3 regions of the Neobacillus sp. plas4 genome follow, and region 1 is predicted to be linked to each of the others. Evidence: riboswitches for the same ligand, from Rfam matches in the RefSeq annotation. Region 1 holds a riboswitch; each other region holds the start of a gene.

Region 1 (6,151 bases):
CAATTACAGTATCCTCGAGTTCTGAAGCGGTCATGATTCCGGCCGCTTGTTCATGAGGAATGGAGTATTGTTCCATCAATTGCTCTAAATCGGGGTGTAGACCAAAATCATTCTCCGCCACATAAAAATGACAAAAATGTTTTAACCATTGTATACCAGCACCAATTGCCGTATTGGATAGTGTGCGTAAGGGCTGATTAAATTGAACATGAATATATTCTTCTGTTTGTTTTATTGTATAAAATTCTTCAAAGTTACATGACTGACTTGATGCGGCGTAGTTTGGTGTCATGAGAAGCTGCGGTTTCGGAACAGTTGGGTGTGATTGGGATTTCACTTTTACCTCGTAAACCGTATTTAATTGATCTTCTTTCCTTAATAGGTCTACATCTCCTACTTCCAAAAAACTTCCATTATGTAGTAAGGCAATACGATCTGCATAGAGTGAAGCAACATTCAAATCATGCAGGATAGCAAAAATGGTTAACCCCGTTGTTTGCTGCCGTTCTTTTAATAGATTTAACATGTGAAAGGTATGTTTTATATCTAGATGATTGGTAGGCTCATCTAAAAGTAAGATCTCAGGCTCCTGGGCTAAAGCTTTGGCCAATAGGACCCTCTGTTTTTCACCACCGCTAATCCGCCGAAATTGAGTATTGCGAAAGTCGCTAATTTGGGTTACTTCCATTACCTCCTCAATGACTTTCCGGTCTTCTTTCGAAAGCTGCTTAAAAATTCCCTTTTGATGTGGATAGCGGCCAAGACTAATGATTTCCTCAACCGTATAATCGAAGGATACTTGAACTTCCTGTGTTAAAACCGCCATTTTTCTGGCTTTCTCTAGTTTTGAGAGAGAAGAAATTTCTTTACCACAGATTGATACTTTCCCGCTAATCGTCGGTAACTGCCCTGTAATGAGTTTAAAAAGGGTTGTTTTCCCACTCCCATTCGGACCAAGAAGAGCAAAAAATTCTCCTTTTTCAATTTCTAAATTTATACCATTAATAACGGGGGAATTGAAGTATCCTCCTACCAAGTTTTGAACGTTGATCATCTTCTAATCCCCCTCCCAAGTCTTTCTCGAATCAATAAAAAGGCAAATACAGGTGCACCAATGAGGGCAGTGATAACGCCAATTGGCAGCTCTTTAGGAGCAATGATGGTTCTAGCCATTAAATCAGCTAATATGAGAAAAGCTCCGCCTATTATCAAGGAAAGCGGAAGGACATGTCGATGATTTGGGCCCGTAACTAGTCGTACTAGGTGTGGAATAACAAGTCCAACAAATCCAATTGACCCTGAAACAGCTACTGCTGCACCTGTTAATAACGACGCACCAATTAGAACGAATGTCTTTCCCTTTTTAACATCCACCCCAATATGATCTGCTGCTTCCTCACCTAGTGCCAGGGCATTTAATTCACGGTAGTGATAGAATAATATAAAAGAACCTATTAGCATAAATGGGAGAATAAGTTGAACATGACTCCACCCTCTCATTCCCACACTGCCATATAACCAGTAGATAATTTGTGTCATGGAGTCTCTATCACTTAATGAAATAATGAGAGAGACAATTGCACCAATAAAGGCACTTACAATGATTCCCGCCAATATGATCGTTTCAATCGCAAGACTTTTACTGCTTAAGTGAACGAGTCCAAATACAACGAGTAAAGAGATTAATCCAAATAAAATGGCGACAAACGGAAGCGTAAAACTGCCTAAACCAACAATCGTAAATTGAAAAAATAAAACCAATACGGCACCTAAAGAGGCACCAGATGATACTCCTATGGTATAGGGGTCTGCTAAAGGATTGCGTAATAGCCCTTGAAAAGCAGCACCCGCTAATGCCAGAGACGCACCTATACAAAAACCAAGAAGAACTCGTGGCAGTCGGATATTCCAAATGATCATTTCTTCATTTTTTGGTACCATCTCAAGCCAACCTATGTTAAACGTTTTTTCCAGAATTATATGTAAAATGACAGGGACTGGAACTGCGACACTACTATAAAATAAGCCAAGAAGGCTTGTACCAAGTAAAAGCCCTCCGCTAATCAAATACATCCAACCTATTTTATTTCTTAAATATTTCCGGATAGATAAATTCCGCAAGTGTCTCGACTCCTTCAATTAAACGAGGCCCGGGTCTTGTAACCGTATCACTATCTACGTCAAATACGTTTTTATTTTTTATAGCCGGCACTTCTGTCCATCCTTCACGACTTAGCACCCCTGCTGTTGGATTATCTACATAGTAGCCATAAGTGGTAATAATCACATCAGGGTTTAATTTTACTATTTCTTCTTCCGTCATCTTTACCCAGCCATCTTGATTTTCTGCGGCATTAGTGGCTTGAATGGTCTCAAGCATTTCATGCATAAAGGTATTTTGTCCTGTTGTAAAAATATCTGGAGCCGGTGAAACTTCAACCCAAACTTTCTTTTTATCTTTGATCGCTGCTGCTTTGTCTTTGATTGCTTGAAGACGCTCTTTCATATCTGTAACGATTTCATCTGCTTCCGTCTTACTTCCGGTTGCCGTACCAATCATTTCAATTTTGCTATATACGTCCTCAAAAGATACCGCACTTCCAACAACCACCACGTCAATACCAGCTTCCTCAAACTGTTTTAAGGTTTCTGGATGCGTTTTATAATGATAATCCGTAACAAGTGCAATGTCTGGAAGGAGTGTCAGAACCAGCTCTGAATTGATATCCTGTGCTCCAACCTTTTCTATTTTTTCTACCTCTGGGGGATAGTTATCATAATCGGATACTCCGATTATTTTATCGCCTAACCCAAGTGCAAACGCTATTTCAGTATTACTTGTCTGAATTGAAACGATTGTTTTAGGTTCCTCTTCTATCGTTACTTCTCGATTCGCATCATCCGTGAGGGTGATAGGGAATTGTTCTCCACTTTCCTTCTCCACTTCTTCCGTTTTAGCAGCCGCATCTTCTTTCGTCTTTTGTCCTTCCGTGCCACAGCCTGCTATGATACCCATGCTTAACAGCAGAACTACAAGGAAAAGACCCCATTTTTTTCCGATCAGTTTCATCATTTTTTTCCCCCTTCTATTTTTGAACACAAAAAAACGCTGTTCCGGAGGAAAGCGTTAAAGTAAAAAGGCAGTTTGTTTTATACTACTAAGTCTTGTGGACTGTATGTAACTTGCAATCTTCATAATAAATAAAAAATTATTTACATAATCGATTACCTGCACTTTAAACATTCCTTTCCTCGAGGAAGCTTAAAAACATAATAGGCAGGTCTCCTGACTTGCGAATCACCGTTGGTTATCCCTTCCCATGTTATAAACACAGTGGATTTTTATAACCTTCCTTCTCGCTTACAGTGGCGGGACCGTGTTGGACTTTAACCAACTTCCCTCTTAGTCTCAAATGAATCTCACTTTAGATTATTTAAGAAACCTATTTGTCTCGTATTCATTTTTTTGCTATAAAGGTCATTATAGTAGAGTATTCCACCTTTGTAAACTATTTCAACTGTTCTATCTAATATTATACGTACTCACCTCGCACAATCGTGTGAACCTTCGGCGATTTAAAGCTTTAACTCGCCGGAGGTCTGACCCGAATCTAATTTTTTGCGAATTCTCCATCGACTTCTACCGTTTCAAATATATTAATAAAGGCTTTTTCATCATGGCTGCGGACAATTTTTTTAACTTGCAGCATTTCGTAGCGTGTAACCACAATCATTAATATTTGTTTTGTCTCCTTTGTATAGCCGCCATAACCTTCTGTAATGGTGATACCTCGATAGATTGATTCTAGTAATTCCTTTCGTATTAACTCCCCTTTTGTCGTAACAATCTGCATCGTTAATTTGATGTGATTCGTGTGAATAGTATCAATCATTTTACCAGTCAAAAAAATCGACAATAGCGTATATAGTGCAATATTCCAATCGAAAGCAGCACCAGAAATAAGGACAATGACGCCATTCATGCCCGTCAGGAGAAGACCCACACTAACATTACTAGTGCGTGAAATGATAATCGCAATGATATCCAATCCGCCAGAGGTGCCTGAATATTTCAAAATCACGCCAATCCCAATGCCGCCGATGATTCCTCCGAAAATTGCCGACAGCAAGATATTGTCTGTTACAGGAACGACTGGCAAAAGAGATAAGAAAACGGAAAGTGATACAACACAAATCAATGTATTAACCGTAATCAACTTACCAAGCTTAAAGTATCCCAATATAAGTATAGGCAGATTGAGCAATAGATTCATTAAACCTATATCAAATGGAGTGATTAACCCAATCAAAATGGCAATACCACTTATTCCACTACTTAAAATCCCGTATGGAACCAGAAAGAAATTAAAGCCAAAAGCAACAATTAACGATCCAACGACAACAATTATATTTTTCATACTTCATGAAACCTCGTTTCTAAAAAAAGTAACTTGGGACATAAACAGATCTGATTTACGAGAATAATCGATTGAAATAACTGATGGGCATTACTATTTTTTGTATAAAAAAACTCGCCCCTAAAATAGGGACGAGTTATTACTCGCGTTACCACCCTTATTCCGCAAGTTTCGCAAAATGAAACAATCCGGCTCTCAGTCAACGTACCATCATACGTGTTCCATTGTAACGGTGGAAATTCGTCAAAGCTTACCTAGTTCAGCTTTGCACCTCGGAGATGATTTTCAGAGAAGTTGTGTTCATCGACTTTCAGCATGCGCCGACTCTCTGGGGAACATAATTCTTTTCTTACTCGTTCTCGTCACTGATTTATATTATTAAGAGTAATCTACCAGAAGGCAAATAAAGTTGTCAATATACTTTCCCAATATATCAATATTTTGAATAGTATGGATTGAATTCCCAATTTCCTCTATTTCAGTTCAAAATATTTGTTTTACATATATTTAAAAAGTGTATATACTCAAACTAACTGCATAGTGGTACAACGGTTTCACTATATGGGTAATTATGTGAATAACGCTCGTTTCATATTAACACTAAGTTTTTCTAAACAAATTCTAAAAATTGAAAGTTTGAGGGATTACAATGATCATAGATAAGCTAGCGAATGCAAAATTTTATTATGGTATTCATCCGAGAATGCAAAAAGGACTAGAGTATCTGATTGAACATGATTTGAATTCATTCGCACCAGGTAAATACGAAATAGATGGATTAAATTTGTTTATTATTATAGAAGAATACGAGACGAGACCAAAAGAACAAGGACGTTGGGAATCCCATCTAAAATACGCAGATATTCAATACATGATAAGCGGTCAGGAAAGAATGGGATATTCAACGATTGAAGGAATGAACGAAATCGAGCGGCATGAAGAAAAAGACCATTATTATTATGAAGGAACTGGCGATCTAATGCTTGTGAACCAAGGATCATTTGCCATCTTTTTACCGGAAGAAGTCCATAGTCCTGAAATTTATGACCGTACACCACAATCTATTAAAAAAGCCGTTGTCAAGGTGCTGTTAGATTAAAGATTATGCTTGACGACAAAAGACCGAACTCACTAAAAGTTCGGTCTTTTGATTTTAATATGGATCTGCTTCATGTCCCATTTGTTTTGCCTTTTGTGTCGTCTCATCTGCTTCAGCTGTGCTTGTATGTGTAGTATCCTTTCTCATTTCCATCGCTTTTGCTACACCATCTTTGACTCGTTTTCCATAATCCTCGTCGGCATTCGTAAAATACTCAATCATTTTATCCTGAATTTCTGGCCTGCAAACTTTCAGTGCATCGACAAGATTACTGATGAGCTCATCTCTTTCCCAGTCCTCGAAGCTCCGATACGTTTCACCGGCCTGCCCAAAATCGTTTGGACGATCAATTTTTTCGCGGACCAATTTGTCATTATAGTGTGGCTCATGGACTTTTCCTATTTGTTCAGCTTCCTTTAACCCACCGATAACGGAAGGCTCATAATTTACGTGTGGATTTTGATCAGATCCTACATCCACTTGATAGGACATTTGTCCCCCTCGCTGATTGGTGGCCACACGCTTTTTAGGTGCATTAATCGGAAGCTGTAAATAGTTTGTGCCCACCCGATGTCGCTGTGTATCGGAATAGGAAAAAGTTCTGCCTTGTAACATTTTATCATCAGAAAAATCC
Region 2 (6,151 bases), 1.5 Mb from region 1:
ACGGGCAATGGCAGCTGGGGGAAGGTTTGGAGGTCACTTTGTTTCTGGTCATATTGATGGAACTGGAGTGATCAAGAGTAAAAAGCAACTCGAAAATGCCATTTATTATGAAATTGAAGCCCCGTCTGACATACTCAGGTATATTATCGTTAGGGGGTCCATTACTGTAGATGGTACAAGCCTGACTGTATTTGGAGTAAGTGATGATACCTTTACTTTATCCCTTATTCCCCACACCTTATCAGAAAGTATTATCGGTCTAAAAGATTCCGGTGATATTGTCAATTTAGAATGCGATATGATTGGCAAGTATGTAGGTCATTTCTTATCGGCAGGTTCTGGTAACGTGAACAAAAAGAGTCCCTCAGGTATTAGTGCGCAATTCCTGGAAGAACATGGATTTTTTTAAATACATAGTCAACAGCTCATATTTTTAAATTGAAAGGGGAGAAAGACTTGTTTGATCTTATAGAAGATGCGTTAGAGGATTTAAAAAACGGCAAGGTCATCATCGTTTGTGATGACGAGGACAGAGAAAACGAAGGTGATTTTATCTCCTTGGCTGAAAAAACTACTCCAGCAGTAATTAATTTAATGGCAACACACGGCCGAGGCTTAATCTGTGTACCTGTTGATGAGGAGTTAGCACGGAAATTAGAATTATTTCCTATGGTTTCAAACAATACAGATGCACATGGTACTGCCTTTACCGTTAGTATTGACCATAAATCATCGACTACGGGAATATCAGCCTTTGAGCGTTCTACTACCATTTTACGCATGCTTGACGCAGAGGCAAAGCCCTCAGACTTTATGAGACCTGGTCATATTTTCCCGTTAATTGCGAAAAAAGGTGGAGTCTTGAGAAGAACAGGACACACTGAGGCTGCAGTGGATTTGGCCAAATTATGCGGATCTCAGCCTGCGGGAGTCATCTGTGAAATTATGAATGAAGATGGAACCATGGCTCGTGTTCCTCAATTAAGAAAAATTGCCGATGATCTAAAAGTTAAAATGATTACCATTAAAGACTTGATTGAATATCGCAATAATAAAGAACAGCTGGTCAACCGCGAAATTGAAATAAATTTACCAACAGAATTTGGTGATTTTAAGGCTGTTGGTTATTCAAATGTGATCGATGGAAAAGAACATCTTGCTTTAGTAAAGGGAGAATTAAATCCTGATGCCCCTATTCTAATACGCGTTCATTCAGAATGTTTAACTGGGGATGTTTTTGGTTCATTCCGCTGTAATTGCCAATCAGAGTTACATGCTGCCTTAAGCCAAATTGAACAAGAAGGCAATGGAGTCCTTCTTTATATGCGTCAGGATAGCGGCTTAGTAAATAAATTGCGGACATACAAGCTCCAAGAAGAGAGTCAGGATGCTGCCCTAGGCAATGGAAATGAAGATGTTTTACGTGAATTTGGTATTGGCGCTCAGATATTAAGGGATTTAGGGGTTAGAAAAATGAAATTATTAACCAATAATCCAAAGAAAATAAAAGGAATAATGGGATACGATCTTGAAGTGGTAGAAACTGTTCCTTTGCAAATGGAAATACAAAAGGAAAATGTTAATCTAAAATAAACTACAAGAATAATCGGAGGTAAAAAAAATGAAAAATATTTATGAAGGTAATTTAGTAGGTTCTGGTTTAAAGATAGGAATCGTAGTTGGGCGTTTTAATGAGTTTATTACGAGTAAATTACTTAGCGGTGCACAGGATGCTCTAAAAAGACATGGGGTAAGCGAAACAGACGTGGACATCGCTTGGGTGCCAGGTGCATTTGAAATTCCATTAATTGCTCAAAAAATGGCTAATAGCAAAAAATATGACGCGGTTATTACATTAGGGACGGTAATTCGTGGTTCCACACCACATTTTGATTTTGTTTGCAGTGAAGTGGCCAAGGGTGTTTCTAAAATTACCCTAAGCAGCGGTATTCCTGTTGTTTTTGGTGTTTTAACAACGGATTCCATCGAGCAGGCTATTGAGCGTGCTGGAACGAAAGCGGGGAATAAAGGCTGGGATTCTGCAACTGGAGCCATTGAAATGGCAAACTTATGCAGAAGCTTTGAATAATAAATTTTATGAAGAATTTTGTAATAAAAAGATTCCATTTATTCCGCTTTCCTATATAATTGGTTTATCATAATAAAATATTATTGAATAGGTGCTGAAATTCTATCAAGAATTTTTAGCTTAAAAGGGAAGTTTGGTTAAAAGCCAACGCGGTCCCGCCACTGTAAATGGGAGCAACCTGCAAATTGTCACTGTCAGATGATGGGAAGACGCAGGAAGCAATGACCATGAGCCAGGAAACCTGCCTAATTCTTGTGCGCCAAAGACACCTACGAGGATAGGGGTGTGGACGACTAGAATCATTTTACATTTTGTATGGATCTATTCAAACCAACATCTCTACGCTGCCGTAGAGATGTTTTTTTATAAATTTTTGGCTGCATATTTCATATGATGAGATTACTACATAGGAGGAAACACAATGAAAAAATTATCTACACTTCTTTTTCTGCTAATGTTAACAATAGGAGTATTAGCAGCCTGTGGGGAACAAAAAGAACAGGTGAAAGAACAGAACATTGGGAATACTAGTAAAACTGCGGAAACTGCTTTTCCGGTTACTATAAAAGACGCATTAGATGATGAAGTAACCATTAATCAAAAGCCGGATAAAATTGTATCATTAATCCCAAGTAATACAGAGATTGCTTTTGCCATAGGACTTGGAGAAGAAATTGTTGGAGTCTCCAATTTTGATAATTATCCTGAAGAAGTTACGGCCAAAGAGAAAATTGGCGACCTGACTGTAAATATTGAAAAGATTATTTCATTACAGCCCAATTTAGTGTTAGCCCACGCGTCAACTGCCCATAACATAACAGAAGGACTTCAACAGTTAAGAGATTCTGGAATAACTGTCTTAGTTGTGAATGATGCACAAACTTTTGATGGAGTTTATGATTCCATTGCCATGATAGGGAAAGCTACTGGTGCAACAAAAGAAGCGGACAGCCTAATAAAAGATATGCAAGCTAAATTGGCTGAAATAAAAGACAAAGCTGCAAAAATAACAGAAAAGAAAAAGGTACTAGTTGAGGTTTCACCTGCACCGGATCTTTTTACTACAGGGAAAAACACTTTTATGGATGACATGATCGGTCTAATCAATGCCGAGAATATTGCAAACGATCAAGAAGGCTGGATTAAAATAGATGAAGAAGCGATGATTACACGGAACCCAGATGTAATCATTACTACTTACGGATTTTATGATGATAAAGCTGTGGAAACTGTCTTAGAGAGAGCAGGATGGGAAAATGTGAATGCGATTAAAAACAAGCAAGTTATTGATGTCGATTCTGATCGCGTAACACGTTCAGGTCCAAGGATTGTAGAAGGAGTAGAGGAACTTGCAAAAGCTGTCTATCCAGAAGTTTTTAAATAATAAGTTCATAGCTTATCTGGCAGCAGGAAGCTTCCTCGTTCTTTCATTATTATTAGGAATATCAATAGGAACCGTTTCGGTTCCTATCTTTACTATTCTTCAAATTATTGCCGCAAAATTAGTTGGAATTATTTCACTTGATCAAATCGATCCTATGTTCTCAAGTATCGTCTGGAATATTCGTTTACCACGGGTTATACTAGCTGGAATCGTAGGGGCATCTCTAGCAATTGCAGGAGCAGCTTTTCAAGGTCTACTAAGGAATCCATTAGCAGATCCCTATACGTTAGGAGTATCTTCTGGAGCCTCGGTCGGAGCTGTGTTGACTTTGTTTTTTCAACTTTCCATTCCATTTGCGGGTTCATTTACACTGCCATTATTAAGTATTCTATTTTCATTTCTTACCATTTTTTTTGTACTTGCTTTTGCCCGAAAAATTGAACGTTCCATGAGGGTTGAAACCATTATTTTAACAGGCATTATATTTAGTTCTTTTCTTGGTGCAATCATTTCGCTCATGATTGCATTAACAGGTGATGAGTTAAGACAAATTATTGGCTGGCTTTTGGGAAGTGTCTCCATGAGAGGCTGGGAATACATAAAGATTATTTTGCCATTTTTTATTTTAGGATCGGCGATACTTATTTTTAATGTTAAGGAATTAAATGCGATGTCCTTTGGGGAAGAACGTGCACAGCATTTAGGTGTAAATGTTCAAAAAAGAAAACTGATGATCTTGACTGCGGGATCCATTTTAACAGGAGCTGCTGTTGCGGTTTCAGGCACAATTGGTTTTGTTGGCCTGGTAATTCCGCATTTATCGAGATTATTATGGGGACCGGATCATAGGCATTTACTCCCTTTATCGATTATAACAGGCAGTGGATTTTTAATCTTGGCAGATCTCATTTCGAGAACGATTATCTCTCCTGTCGAGTTACCAATTGGGGTCATTACTGCATTAGTTGGTACTCCAGTTTTTGCATTAATCCTTTTGCAAAGAAGAAGGAAGGAAAGAAGTGAATAAAGCATGCTAAACGTTCAACAGGTTTCTGGTGGATATTCGAATGAAGCAGTAGTGAAGGAAATTTCCTTTGAAGTCCAAGCAGGAGAGTTATTTGGGATAGTGGGGCCGAATGGAAGCGGAAAGACCACTCTTTTAAAAATGATCAGCGGTATCCTGCCAATTACCAAAGGTAACATTTATATTATGGAAAAAAAGATACAGGATTATAGTACCAAACAGCTGGCACAAATTGTTGCGGTTTTATCTCAGCATTCGTCGCAATCATTCTCATATACAGTAAAAGAAACGGTTTCTCTTGGTCGATACGCACACCAAAAGGGCTGGTTTCAAACATGGGAAGATTCAGACGAGGAAGTCGTTCAAAAAGTGATGAAGCAGACAGGGATATCAGCTTTTCAAAATAAAAATATTCAGCAATTATCTGGGGGAGAAAAACAACGGGTTTTTCTGGCTCAGGCGCTTGCACAAGAACCTAAAATTTTATTGCTGGATGAACCTACAAATCATTTGGATTTGTCTTATCAAAAGGAATTGCTAGATTTACTCAAATATTGGACCACAGAAAGTGGTTTGACAGTCCTATCTATCTTTCATGATTTAAATCTCGCAGGCTTATATTGTGACAGAATCCTATTGCTCGAAAACGGAAACATCCATATCAATCATATCCCGAACGAGGTTCTAAGGGAAGAAAGAATACGCGAGGTATATCATACAGAAATTCAGAAGCAACCACATCCTAAAGTAGCTGCACCACAATTAATGTTATTGCCTGCGTACAAAACGGAAATGGAAAGTGTTCAAATAAATGAAGAAATGCTGGAAAAATCCCATGAGCTTATCCAGCTAAAGGCCACTGTTCCGTTACGGACCATGTCATCGGGAGTGATTGGTTCAGGAACTGGCTGGCATCATACATTTGTTAATCGACATGTTGATAAGGACTACAATTGCAGCGATCATCGCCAAGAAATGGCCGACTTTCTAAAATCAAATGGGTTTGAACCATCTGAAACCGTAGGAATGATGACGGCAGTGATCCTTGATGATGTAATCTACAAATTTTTTGAACAGGACGGATTTTCATTATTCGTAGTCATCACGGCAGGAGTAGGAAACGCTGTGGATGCCTCAAAAAGTGATCAACATTCCTACAGGAGTGTGCCTGGCACCATTAATACATGGATATTCATTAACGGTGAATTAACAGAAGAGGCATTTATTCAAAGTATTATGACCGCTACAGAAGCAAAAACAAAGGCGCTTCACGATTTAGAAGTAATGGACCGGGTGACAGGCACCATTGCTAGTGGTACTTCAACGGATAGTATTTTAATTGCCGCAACACAGGCTGGAGAAAGGTTGGAGTATGCTGGTACCATTACACCATTAGGAAAAATGATTGGAAAAGCCGTATACGAATGCACGTCAGAGGCCATTCTAAAATCTCAAAAAAGGAAACAAGTATGATCGTCTATCATTTAATAGCCATAACTTTAGCCTATTTTATTGACATATTTGTAGGAGACCCACCCAATTGGCCGCATCCTGTAAGATGGATAGGGTCGATGATTGCGTTTTTTGAAAAACGATTAAACACAGGAAAGAATAAAAAGTTAAAAGGGGTTGCAATGCTCCTTTTTGTTTTATT
Region 3 (6,151 bases), 1.1 Mb from region 1:
AATGATACAGAAGGCGTTAAGAGAAGTTTTGAAAGCTATAGAGCAGCTCCTCATTCAAAATCTCAATTCGGTGAGTCTGCATTAGAATTAGCTATACAAAAGGATAATAAATATATAGTTGCTTATTTAATTAAGTATGGAGCAATACCAAATGCAATGGAAAGGGAAGAAGCCTTTAAAAGAGGAAATAAGGAAATAATTGAAATGCTAGAGACAGGCAACCATTTAAGATTAATTAAAGAGTATGAGTTTTTCAAGAAAACAAAATGATTGTTTATCAAGCACCTCAATTTATAGGGTGCTTTTTATTATCGGGCTTGAGTCACTTAAACACCGAACAGGAATAACAAAAACAAAGACCATCCTATAATGAATGGGCTTTGTAAAATTTCCTATAGGTGAATATTCATTAACTGAGCATGGAAGAAAACTTTTACCGATTTTAGAGGCTATGTACGACTGTGGCAAAGATTACATTCTATTTTGTAGTGCCAGGCACTTTTAATATGCTCAAATAAACTCTCTCCCTTTTTTAGAGCAGATTTTCTATTTTCTTCCTAGTTTTTGTGTACAATAGAATGGAAAATAAAAAAGAATAGGTGAGATCATGAGTCAATTATCCGAATTTGTATCCAAGCATCATCATCAAAATGTTGAGGAATTAAAAGAATTACTTCGTATTCCAAGCATAAGTTCCTTATCTGAGCATAAAGAGGACATCCAAAAAGCAGCTTCCTGGATTGCCAATAAGTTAGAAAACATTGGAATGGAACACGTTGAAATCGTACAAACAAAAGGTCATCCAATTATTTATGGTGACTGGCTCCATCAGGAAAATGCGCCCACTGTATTAGTTTACGGTCATTATGACGTACAGCCCGTTGACCCAATTCACTTATGGGAAACCCCTCCGTTTGAACCAAACATCCGAGATGAAAAAATCTTCGCGAGAGGAGCAACAGACGACAAAGGGCAGACGTTCTTACATATTAAAGCAGTTGAGACTCTCCTAAAAGTAGAAGGTAAATTACCGGTCAACCTTAAATTTTGTATCGAAGGAGAAGAAGAAATCGGAAGTCCAAATCTTCCACAGTATTTATCCGACAATAAAGAAAAATTAGCCTGTGATGTCGTGGTCATATCCGATTCTGATATGTGGGATAGAGGCGTTCCTGCAATTACATATTCTTTAAGAGGTCTGGCTGCTCTCGAGGTTTCTCTTAAAACGGCAAATACGGATTTGCATTCAGGCATGTTCGGCGGAGGAGTTCAGAACGCTAACCATTTATTAGTGAAGCTGCTTTCAACTCTTCATGATGAAAATGGAAAGGTAAATGTGGATCAGTTCTATGATGATGTTATAGAATTGACAGAATTTGAGAAGGAACAAATTAAAGCACTGGGCTTTGATGAAGAAAAGCTAAAAAAACAATTAGGTTTAGCAGAATTAACTGGTGGGGAAAATAATTACCCATATCCAGAGAAAGTTAGTTCGCGGCCAACATTAGAATTAAACGGCATATGGGGTGGATTTCAGGGGGAAGGTACAAAAACCGTCATTCCGAACGAGGCACATGCCAAAATCACCTGCCGTCTAGTCAATAATCAAAATCCAGAAAAGATCCAGGGCTTAATCAAAAAGCATTTGGAAGAACACGCACCAAAAGGCTGCACAGTAAAAGTGACACTTCAAGATACAGGAAATCCATTCTTAACCCCAATCGATGATCCGATGATTCAAAAAGCTGCTGAGGCCTATGAAAAGGTTTATGGGAAAACACCTGTTTATAAAAGAGAAGGGGGTTCGATTCCGATTGTATCGGATTTCAACCATACCCTAAATTCTCCAGTTATCTTAATGGGATTCGGCTTGCCAGATGAAAATCTCCATGCACCGAATGAACATTTTAACTTAGAAAACTTTGATAAAGGGATTTTAACGATTTGTTCCTTTTTAGATTTAATCTGAATAGATAGGCAAGGGAGGGATCGCATAACATCCCTCTTTTTTGCCGATAAAAGTGCCAGTCTCCTTCCAAATTTTTGGTTGGTACTGGAACTTTTTTCTCTGGGAGGAGCGGGTAAAAGGACCAACTTATAAATAAATTTAACAATAACTTGAAGGGATGGAGGACAGATCCCACTGTCCCAGTTACTTCTAAATCCTACACTATTATATTTCCATTCCTACGTCCACAAAGGTTGGCATATTTTTCATCATAGAGCAGGCTGCTTCTATAATAGGGAAAGCCAAAGCAGCACCGGAACCTTCTCCTAAGCACATATCCATGTGTAACATTGGTTCGATTCCTAGCAGATCACTCGCTATTTTTCCACCTGGTTCTAGAGAGGCATGGGAGGTGATGAAATATTCCTTCGCTTTCGGTTCAATCCTTGCAGCAATTAAAGCAGATATGGTTGAAATATAGCCATCGATTACAACTGGAATTCTATTAGCTGCAGCCGCAAGCATAACACCTGCCATTCCACCTATTTCTAGTCCACCAATTTTGGCTAAAACATCGATTCCATCCTTACAATCTGGCTTGTTGATCTCAATCGCTTTCCTAATTACAGCTGCTTTATGTTCGATTCCTCCTGTACCTAACCCAGCCCCTCTTCCAGTAATCTCTATAGGATCACAATTTTTTAAAACGGACAAGATCGCTGTACTAGGAGTTGTGTTGCAAATCCCCATCTCACCTGTACCAAGTAAATTGACTCCTTTTTTTATTTCTTCATGAGCAATTTCTATCCCAACCTCTATGGATTTTATCGCTTCCTCCCTCGTCATAGCAGGACCCTTTGCCATATTGTCTGTACCATTCTTTATTTTTTTAATAATGACACCTGCGTCACTTGGGATCTCTCCCTTTATTCCAACATCTACTGCAACAATCTTAGCTCCAGTAACTTTCCCTATCACACATACTCCCGTTAATCCTTTTGCAAAATTCAACGTTTGTGCAAAAGTTACCTCCTGTGGATTACTTGTTACCCCTTCTTCATAAACTCCATGATCGCCCGCCATCACAATAACCGCTTTCTGATCAATCTCAGGATAGAGCTTTCCTGTAATCCCCGCTAATTGTATAGCAAGGGATTCTAACTTTCCCAAGCTTTTAGGAGGCTTAATAAGACTGTCCACTCTGGCCCTTGCTTTTACTACCATTTCTTGATCCAATCCCTCAATTTTTTCAATCGTTTGTTGTAATAATTTCATTTTTTCTTCTCCTTTCTTTTTAAGACCCTATTCAACAAAAAAAGTCTGTAGTTTATTTGATTAACAAATAAACTACAGACTTTTCCATTATCTATAAGAGTCAAAGCAGATAGGCAGGTCTCCTGGCTTAGGATCGTCACTTCATCAGGCCTTCCCAGAGATAACTCCAGTGGCATTTCTAATGAAACTCCCCATTACAGTGGTGGGACCGCTGAAGATTCTCACTCCATTCCCTATTCTCCCCAAAGGGCACCTACTACTTATATGTATTTTTCACTTAAACTTAAAATAGCAAAGACCTCTCCTTAAGTCAATTGGAAGAGGAAGGTTTCTTAAAGAGGATGACAGTTTGTTAGAGGAACTGTCCGTAACGTTAACCAATTTCCAATCGGATGAGGTGGTAAAGGAAGCTATCTTAGGAAGGATAATACCATTATTTATGCTGCTTAAATCGTTGAAAACATTAAATCAGACTTTGCGGTCCAAGTTCTAAGAGAAGCCTACCGTTCTGCAAAAGAACTGGATCATCAAGATATTATAATTGAAGCACTTTGTCACCAGCTTTCGGAAGAAGCTCTTCCTGAAATTAACGAACACATGAAGCTAGAAGGTTTGTGAACTGATAATCATACAGAATATATTTTGTCAGAATCCGAATCTGAAATAATGGAATAATCCTTGTATTTTTTAAACATAGAAAAATCAGATGTGGTAAAAATACAACTATTGATATTATCATGAGATACAGGACATTGAAGTGAAAGGGGGAGAAGTATTCGTATAATTCCTCTAACACCTAAAACCGACCTTTCTCTTTTCAAACAAACGGTAGAAGTATTGATTGAGTAGTTGATTAACGAAGTAGAGGATAAAGCATTGTATCTAGTTAAGGTGGAGGCGATAAGACATGAAAACATTTGATTTAAAATCAGGAACAGTTGTAATGGTAGATGAAAATCAAATTGTTATTGAAAGATCCGGTGGGAAAAGTGCCATGAAAGGGCTGTTTGCGGGAAGAGCTATGGGCCAAATGACCATTAAAATATCAGCTGTAACAGGCTTGATTTACTTTGCCGATTATATGGTGATTTGTGCTTCAGGACTGCCAACTCCAAACGATTTTAAACTAACAAGCGTAGCAGAAATAAAACAATATCCGAATTGTATTGTGGCAAAAGAAAAAGAACTAGAAGAGCTTTACCAATACCTTAGTGGATTTATTAAATAAATGGCGGTCTCTGCTTTTTGAATTGTACTGCGAAGCAAGTTTAATTCGTTTTTAAAATTATAATAGATCCTATATGAACGGTGGTCAGGTTGATGCATAATGGCAGCATTTTTATTATAAAAGAAGATAACACGTTATTGAAAATGGAAGAAACTTCTTATGATTCTAAGGAGATTCTTTAGTAACTATTAGATTGTAAGCATGCACACAGAATATGGAGTGAATCCTGATACAAAATATACGGCAATGATTTTCAAAAAGAAATAGTGAGCTCAATGAATTTTTTCTGTATCTTTACATTTCTTACAAAAAATGTTATGTTTAAAAAGAATTATTTTTGTTCGGTGTAAAGGATTTGTTACTTTTCATCTTGTTGATCACTGGGAGCAGGGATAGTATTACATTGTGTGTGTTTACACACTAGGAGGCAATACAAATGGAAAAAGGTAATGTTAAATGGTTTAATGGCGAAAAAGGCTTCGGATTCATCGAACGTGAAGGTGGAGACGATGTATTCGTTCATTTCTCAGCGATTCAAGGCGAAGGTTACAAAACTTTAGAAGAAGGTCAAGCAGTGACTTTTGATGTGGAGCAAGGCCAACGTGGACCTCAAGCTTCAAACGTACGTAAAGCTGCATAATTTTACAAAGCAGGGATGGCAGGCTCTTTTATGGGAGTCTGCTTTTCTTTTTCTGTGAAACAAAGAACCCCCACTTGTAAAGGAGTAGGGAACATGAAAACAGTAAAGCGGGAAAATCAACCTTCCCTTTATTGGTAATCCGACACGATTCCTATTGTTTTTTCTGATTTCTAAAGAAAAAGTAGTTGACACTTAAAATAAATTTATGATAAAATTGAAAATTTGATAAAAAATAATATATATGTTAAGGTAAAGAATGTTACCATATATGGAGGTGGATTATTTGTTTCAAATTGGCGATAACATTGTTTATCCAATGCACGGAGTAGGTATAATTAAAGCCATAGAAGAAAAGGAAATTTCAGGGGAAAAACAACAGTATTATGTCATAAAAATGTTAATCGGTAATATGCAAGTCATGATTCCTACGGGTAAAATATTGAGTTCAAATATACGCCCTGTTACTGATATAATTGCATTAAAACACATCATAAACATTTTTCATCATGGAGAATCAGATAGATTACTGCCGTGGAAACAAAGGTATAAAGTGAACACGGACAAAATAAAAACGGGTAAAATACAAGAATGTACTGAAGTTGTACGTGATTTAATTCGTATGAAGAAAGAAAAAGCACTTAATTCAAGCGAAAAAAAAATGCTAGATAACGCGCGTGAATTTTTGATTAGTGAACTGGGATTAATTAAAGGGATTACTGAAAATCAAATAAAAAGTTTCTGTTAAGGTTAATTTAGATAATGTATTACATCTCTCGAAAATATCCTGAATTATTATTAAAAGTAAATCATTTCAAAGACATTCAACTTCTCCAACTCACTTTAGATCATTAACCTCTTTTGTTATTTCTACAATCTAATCCATTATTATTATTATTTAAATTTCTTTTACCAAACGTTTGAAGTTTCATCAAATAACTCGATAAAATAGTCACTTGATTTTAGCAATCCTGATTCACACTGGCACGGACAAGGAGCCGTAAGGATGAAAGAGAGGTAGGGCTTTCATTGTTTTAGGTATACAATATATTATTTAAGTCAT

The links. Region 1 has a riboswitch for cobalamin ahead of AC2TFD_RS18890 (ABC transporter substrate-binding protein). Riboswitches for the same ligand answer to the same signal wherever they lie in the genome.
Region 2: it holds a riboswitch for cobalamin, as region 1 does, so the genes downstream of both, AC2TFD_RS11520 (ABC transporter substrate-binding protein) here and AC2TFD_RS18890 (ABC transporter substrate-binding protein) in region 1, are expected to answer to the same signal.
Region 3: it holds a riboswitch for cobalamin, as region 1 does, so the genes downstream of both, cobT (nicotinate-nucleotide--dimethylbenzimidazole phosphoribosyltransferase) here and AC2TFD_RS18890 (ABC transporter substrate-binding protein) in region 1, are expected to answer to the same signal.

What each region holds. Positions count from the first base shown of each region.
Region 1 covers NZ_CM170152.1:3,788,869-3,795,019, forward strand. The annotation lists gene AC2TFD_RS18880 (ATP-binding cassette domain-containing protein) at 1-1,054, opposite strand, end outside; gene AC2TFD_RS18885 (FecCD family ABC transporter permease) at 1,051-2,073, opposite strand; gene AC2TFD_RS18890 (ABC transporter substrate-binding protein) at 2,084-3,070, opposite strand; cobalamin riboswitch at 3,260-3,462, opposite strand; gene AC2TFD_RS18895 (YitT family protein) at 3,612-4,418, opposite strand; T-box leader at 4,543-4,793, opposite strand; gene AC2TFD_RS18900 (NanQ anomerase/TabA/YiaL family protein) at 5,068-5,517, shown strand; partial or broken gene AC2TFD_RS18905 (catalase) at 5,682-6,151, opposite strand, start outside.
Region 2 covers NZ_CM170152.1:2,314,944-2,321,094, forward strand. The annotation lists gene ribE (riboflavin synthase) at 1-409, shown strand, start outside; gene ribB (3,4-dihydroxy-2-butanone-4-phosphate synthase) at 457-1,593, shown strand; gene ribH (6,7-dimethyl-8-ribityllumazine synthase) at 1,622-2,089, shown strand; cobalamin riboswitch at 2,162-2,352, shown strand; gene AC2TFD_RS11520 (ABC transporter substrate-binding protein) at 2,511-3,473, shown strand; gene AC2TFD_RS11525 (FecCD family ABC transporter permease) at 3,439-4,500, shown strand; gene AC2TFD_RS11530 (heme ABC transporter ATP-binding protein) at 4,504-5,970, shown strand; gene cbiB (adenosylcobinamide-phosphate synthase CbiB) at 5,967-6,151, shown strand, end outside.
Region 3 covers NZ_CM170152.1:2,661,970-2,668,120, forward strand. The annotation lists gene AC2TFD_RS13215 (hypothetical protein) at 1-270, shown strand, start outside; partial or broken gene AC2TFD_RS13220 (winged helix-turn-helix transcriptional regulator) at 392-505, shown strand; gene AC2TFD_RS13225 (dipeptidase) at 608-1,969, shown strand; gene cobT (nicotinate-nucleotide--dimethylbenzimidazole phosphoribosyltransferase) at 2,174-3,223, opposite strand; cobalamin riboswitch at 3,319-3,495, opposite strand; gene AC2TFD_RS13235 (hypothetical protein) at 4,131-4,451, shown strand; gene AC2TFD_RS13240 (cold-shock protein) at 4,888-5,091, shown strand; gene AC2TFD_RS13245 (CarD family transcriptional regulator) at 5,360-5,836, shown strand.